Linked DNA regions of Draconibacterium halophilum. The protein of the gene in region 1 interacts with the protein of each later gene in a pairwise test. Links are inferred from orthologs where the notes say so. Each region holds a gene or a part of one and is shown on either strand. Other genes may lie near its edges.

The links.
Region 2: the proteins of pepE (region 1) and pepT interact in binary tests that used the Escherichia coli proteins (3 or more experiments, as listed by UniProt). The link is inferred for Draconibacterium halophilum from one-to-one orthologs.

What each region holds. Positions count from the first base shown.
Region 1 is NZ_CP048409.1:4,887,763-4,891,076, reverse strand. The notes cover bases 48-3,028. They hold pepE (dipeptidase PepE), read left to right. Parts: upstream 48-1,233; coding sequence 1,234-1,824; downstream 1,825-3,028. Other genes in these bases: G0Q07_RS21170 (creatininase family protein), read left to right, coding at 742-963; G0Q07_RS21175 (creatininase family protein), read left to right, coding at 302-727; G0Q07_RS20070 (hypothetical protein), read left to right, coding at 111-305. UniProt on the Escherichia coli protein: Hydrolyzes dipeptides containing N-terminal aspartate residues. May play a role in allowing the cell to use peptide aspartate to spare carbon otherwise required for the synthesis of the aspartate family of amino acids.
Region 2 is NZ_CP048409.1:3,360,193-3,363,466, reverse strand. What follows is about bases 32-2,972. They hold pepT (peptidase T), read left to right. Parts: upstream 32-859; coding sequence 860-2,086; downstream 2,087-2,972. Other genes in these bases: tilS (tRNA lysidine(34) synthetase TilS), read left to right, coding at 2,273-2,972; G0Q07_RS13485 (hypothetical protein), read left to right, coding at 89-775. Outside these bases: more of tilS, read left to right, coding at 2,973-3,274. UniProt on the Escherichia coli protein: Cleaves the N-terminal amino acid of tripeptides.

The DNA.
Region 1 (3,314 bases):
ATAAATCATTACGATAACCGCTTGTTTATTTCTGCTGGTGTGATGGGGAGTTTTCGCCTGAGTAGCCACACCAAAATAAAGTACAAAGATGAAAAAAAGAGAAACTAAAAGTGGTTGACGATTTTTCTATGCACCGCTTTAAGCCCTCGGTGATGGTGCGCATGGGCTACCGATGGATTAATGTGTTTGCCAGTTACGATTTGGTGCCGCTGTTTAAAACCGACAAAGGACAGAACTTACACCTTTACTTTTGGTATAACTTTACTGCAACTATAAATAATAACAAACTAAACCTAAAACAATGAATGCAAAACCTTACGTACTTGAACAAACCAATTGGAAACAAATAAAAGAGCAAAAATACGATGTAGCCATTTTGCCCTGGGGAGCCACAGAGCCACACAATTATCATTTACCATACGGAACCGATTCGCTGGAGACGGCAAAAATTGCAGAACATGCAGCCGGTAAAGCCTGGGAGAAAGGAGCAAAAGTTATGGTGTTGCCCGTAATCCCGTTGGGAGCCCAAAACATGGGGCAGATTGATATGCCTTTCTGTTTGCATACCAAGCCATCCACTCAGTTGATAATTCTGAAAGATTTGTTGACTGCCTTAAGCGGACAGGGCATAAAAAAACTGGTACTAATGAATGGGCACGGCGGAAATGACTTTAAACGTTGGTGCGCGAATTGCAACCTCAGTTTTCCGATGTATTTATTTCTTTAGTTGAGTGGTTTCGAATGTACGACCAGGAGGATTATTTTGAGGAGGCCGGCGACCATGCCAATGAAATGGAAACAAGCATAATCATGCATTTTTACCCCGGGTTGGTAAGGCCACTCGAGGAGGCCGGAGATGGCGAAGCCCGGTCGTTTAAACTCGAGGGGCTAAAAAACAAAACCGCCTGGGCACCCGCCAATGGGATAAAGTTTCGACCGACACCGGTGTTGGGAATCCGATAAAAGCTACCGCAGAAAAAGGTAAAAAGTTTGTGGAAGATGTAACCACACAATTAGCAGACTATTTTGTAGAGTTGGCGGCTTGTGATCCGGGAGATTTATATGAATAAAATTTCCTGAAAAACCATTAATTATCATTGGAAAAATCCATAAGATTTCAGTTCTTTCGGCCACAATTTAACAGGTTATAGAAATGAAGTTATTACTGATAAGCAACTCTACAATGCCGGGTGAGCCTTACCTGGATTACCCAAAAAATGAAATCAAAAATTCCTGGGAGAAAAGCCGGTAACTGCGGTTTTTATTCCGTATGCTGCTGTTACTTTTTCGTTTGATACTTATTGCGAGAAAGTGGAAGAACGTTTTGCCGAAGTGGGGCACCACATAAAAGGTATTCATACGTTTAAAAATCCGGTGAAAGCAATTGAAGAAGCCGAAGCCATAGTTGTTGGCGGTGGAAACACCTGGCAGCTGGTGCGAATGATGCACGATCAGAAATTAATGAATCCGATACGCGAGCGGGTTTATAACGGGGCTCCTTACATTGGCTGGAGTGCCGGATCGAATGTAGCTTGCCCAACTTTGCGCACCACCAACGATATGCCGATAATTGATCCGATGGGATTTGAATGTATAAATATGGTGCCATTCCAGATCAATCCGCATTATCTGGATGCCAATCCTGAAGGACATGGTGGCGAAACGCGCGAACAACGTATTTCAGAATTCCTTGCAATAAATCCGAAATGTTATGTGGCTGGTTTGCGCGAAGGTACCATGTTTAAAGTAGAAAACGGAAAGATTGAATTGATTGGTGAAAGAAGTTGTAGAATCTTTAAAAAGGCCAGGAGCCTTATGAGCTAAAGACCGGCGACGATTTTAGCTTTTTATTGCCATAAATTGGAACACAATATAAACTGACCGGATAAAAATTATCCGGTTTTTTTGTACCTATACTAAATATTAAATCCGATGGTATCTATGCTTGTATTCCGTTTGGATGCTTGTTACTCCCAAAAACTATTGCTTACCTTTGTGCTCAAATTTAGCACGCATGGAACTACTGGGAAATAGCTATTTTGCCCTCTTCATCATAATTGCTTTGGGGTTTATTGTTGGACGGATCAAGATATTCGGGCTCTCGCTCGATGTGTCGGCAGTTATTTTTGTGGCCTTGGTTTTTGGGCACTATGGAGTTGTTATCCCAAGTGATTTTCAATATCTGGGATTGGTGCTGTTTATTTTTACAATTGGTATTCAGGCAGGACCAAGTTTTTTCGAGTCGTTTAAAAAGGAAGGGCGGCAACTAGCCGGATTTGCGTCCTTGCTTATTGTGTTGGCCTCGTTGATTACAGTTGTTATTATCTCCGTGTTCCATGTTGATCCGAACATCGCAGTTGGCTTATTGACGGGTTCGTTAACCAGTACGCCGGGTTTGGCCGCAGCCATCGATTATACCGGTTCGCCACTGGCCTCAATCGGCTATGGTGTGGGCTATCCGTTTGGTGTTATTGGTGTTATTCTCTTTATTCGTTTCCTTCCAAAAATATTGGGTACTTCTATTGCCAAAGCTGAAGAGGAGCATCTTTCGGTGTTAAAAGATGAATTCCCGGAGGTGCTAAAACGCAATTTTGTTGTTGAAAACGAGAATGTTGTTGGAAAATCGATAGGTGAGTTGCGTATTCGATTTATGACTAAAGCTGTGGTTTCGCGCGTGGTGCATGATGGTGTAGCTATTACTCCAAATCCTGATACTTTATTGCTAAAAGGCGACCTTATAAAAGCTGTTGGAACAGAGGAGGCACTAAAAAATGTAGAATTGTTGATCGGCCCTCAGACAAATGAGGAAATATTGATTGATCCAAACTACGATGTGCGTTCGGTATTGGTTACCAATAAAGAGGTAGTAAATAAAACCATTGGGCAGATCAACTTGCTTCATACTTATGGGGCTACAATCACTCGTATTCGCCGGGCAGGTATTAATATTGTTCCAAGTCCGGGCTCGAAACTGCAATTTGGCGATAAGCTCGTAATTGCCAGTAGTCGTGCCAATATGGACATGGTTTCCAAGATCTTTGGGAATGATCAAAAACGTTTATCTGATACCGATATTTTGCCGGTAGCCCTCGGAATTATTCTGGGAGTACTTGTAGGGAAAATAAGCATTGCCATGGGTACTTTTGCTTTTAGTCTTGGCCTTACCGGAGGTGTGCTTATTGTTGCGTTGGTATTAAGCCGGATTGGTAAAACGGGCCCTCTTTTATGGACCATGACAGGAGCTGCTAACCAACTTGTCCGGCAGTTCGGGTTGTTACTTTTTCTTGCGGCTGTGGGAACAGGTGCCGGGCAAA
Region 2 (3,274 bases), 1.5 Mb from region 1 along the record:
AAGAGAAAAAATATTAAAAGCAGCTCAACTGGGCTGCTTTCTTTTTTTTCAGTAAATACGTACATTTAAACGTTAATAATTGTACGCTATGTCAGATAAAGAAGTTCGGGCTTCGTTTCTTGAAGCACTGGTTATCAAATCAACGGTAAAACAACAGATTTACGAGAATACCCGGCAAACATTTACTATCCTGAAAAAAGTTCTAAATCAGCTTGAAATAGATTATTTGAAAGCTGTAAAAGGCAAGGTGCCGGATGTGGCTTTACCGCATTACAGCGACAGAGGACCTTTTGAAGTTGAGTTTAAAGTGGGTGGCGATCTGCTGATTTTTAGTATGCACTCTAATGTGTTCGAATTCGATGATAAACACCCGGTGTGGAAAACAAAATACATTAAAGATGACGCTATGCGTGCTTATTGTGGCGTTATCAATATTTATAATTTTCTGGCCGACTCGTTTAAATACAATCGTGTTAATGATTTGGGCTACCTCGTTGCGCGCATTTTCATCAACAAAGACAAACATTTTTTTGTTGAAGGGAAACGACAATCCGACGAGGTAGTGAAAGATTTTGCCAACGATACCATTTCTCCCGGATTTGTTCGACAAATTGTTGAAACAGCTATTCAGTACAGTATTGAGTTCGATTTGCTGATGCCGGTTTACGATCAGGTAAAAGTGGCCACGGTCGATCAGATGCGGCAAAAAATGAGTCATTCGAAAATGGTAACCGGCAAACGTTTGGGATTTACCTTTAATTCCGATGATGTATAGAACAAGCATCAGTTTTTATAGTGAACAAAAAGTATAAATTTGCATATAACAAAATATAGAATATTAAAAAGACAGAATAACAGAATGGAAAAAGTAGTAGAACGATTTATCAATTACGCGAAACAATACACCACTTCCGATCCAAAATGTAAAACTTATCCGAGTACCGATCGGCAGTTGGTTTTTATGAAAAAACTGGTTGAAGAGTTAAAAGCGATTGGATTAGGTGAGGTGGAAATGGATGATTACGGCTATGTTACGGCAACTATTCCGGCAAAAGGAGTTAGCGATAGTCCTGTGGTGGGTTTTATTGCCCATGTGGATACCAGCCCTGATTTTTCGGGTGAAAGTGTAGCACCGCAGATCATTGAGAATTATGATGGTTGTACGATTTTTCTGAAGAACAAGGTTTGTATCGATCCAAAGCAGTTTCCTGAGCTATTAAACTACAAAGGACAAGATATTATTACTGCCGATGGTACAACGCTGTTGGGAGCCGACGATAAAGCAGGAGTGGCGGAAATTGTAACTGCTGCCGAAACTTTGCTACACGCAAAAGATATCCAGCACGGAAAAATTCGCATCGCTTTTACGCCCGATGAGGAAATTGGTAAAGGAACCGATTATTTTGATGTGAAGAAATTTGGAGCCGATTTTGCCTACACCCTGGATGGCGGGCAGGTTGGAGAGCTGGAGTTTGAAAACTTTAATGCAGCCGGTGCCACGATTAAAATTAAAGGATTGAGCGTACATCCCGGAGCGGCCAAAAATAAAATGATTAACGCACTCTTAGTTGCGCACAAATTGATTGGCATGTTACCGTCAACTCAACGTCCGGAACATACCGAAAAATACGAAGGGTTTTTCCATCTGCTTTCGATGAATGGCGGAGTTGAAGAAGCTGAGTTGTTTTACCTGATCCGCGACCACGACAAAAGCAAATTTGAAGATAAAAAGCAGTTACTGACAGAGGTAGTTAAACTGATTAATATGGAATATGGAAAAGAAATTGTTGAGTTGGAAATTACTGATCAATACTACAACATGCGCGAAAAAGTGGAGCCGGTAAAATATATTATCGACATAGCCGAAAAAGCCATGTTGGATGCCGGTGTTGAACCGATAATCAAAGCTATTCGCGGAGGAACCGACGGCGCACGTTTATCATACGACGGGTTGCCTTGCCCTAATATTTTTGCCGGGGGCCATAATTTTCATGGGCCATTTGAGTTTGTTCCCATTCCTTCGATGCTTAAATCGGTTGAAGTGATTTTGAACATAGCGCAGGCGGTGGGTAAAATAAAGAAGTAGTTGCTTGTCATTTCGACGAAGAATGAGGAGAAATCTGTTCTTCAAGGAAGAGTTTTCTCAGTCGTTCCTCCTTCGAAATGACAGAATCAGTTACAACAACGCGCTTAGCGATTCTAACCGCTTAGCGCTTATTCGCTTCAGTACTATAATTTTCAGAAAGAGAGGAAATAAATAGCAAAACAATCCATGTTCGATCAGTTCATAAAAAATATAAAGGAGAAGCAACTTATTAAGCCTGGACAAAAAGTTTTGCTGGCTGTTAGTGGCGGAATTGACAGTATGGTCATGTTGCATTTATTCGAACATTCGGAGTTTGAATACGGCATAGCCCATTGTAACTTTAGCTTGCGTGGAGCTGAGTCGGATGATGATGAGGCTTTTGTGCACGAAAAAGTGGAACAGCATGGAACGCCGGCATATTTCGAAACTTTTGATACCACGGACTATGCAAATCTTAAAGGAATTTCTATAGAAATGGCAGCGCGCGAATTGCGTTATGAGTTTTTTGAGCGCATTCGTAAGCAGTATGAATACGACCTGATTGTAACGGCTCATCATCAGGATGATCTGATTGAGACATTTTTTCTGAACCTTTCGCGGAAAACGGGAATAAAAGGCCTTACCGGAATAAAAGAAAAAAAAGGGAAATTGATACGTCCGCTGTTATTTGCCAGTCGCCAAGACATTGAAAAATACGCTACCCAAAACTACATTGCTTACCGCGAGGATTCGTCGAATAATGAAGTGGTTTATCAGCGTAATTTTTTGAGACATAAAATCCTACCATTATTTTCGGAGTTGAATCCGGCGTTCAATAAAAACTTCATGGCCAGCGTTGAGAATCTGAAAGCTGCCTACGATGTTTATGCGGCGGCTGTTGGAAGCGAAATCAATGAGATTTTGACGGAAGAAAAAGACCAGTTGTTAATTTCTATTTCTGCCTTGCAACAATCGGTTCATTCCAAAACAGTATTACTCGAGATCTTGTCGGGGTACGGTTTTAATGCCAGTGTGGTGGATGCTGTTTGTCAAAGTTTGAACAACGTTTCAGGGAAACAGTTCTTCTCAAAAACACACCGCCTGGTAAAAGATCGTGATGCCCTGTTTTTATCTGAACTAAAAAACGATGAGGATCGCTTTTACTATATCGAAAAGGAAGATATGGAATTGTTTGCGCCTTTCGGTATT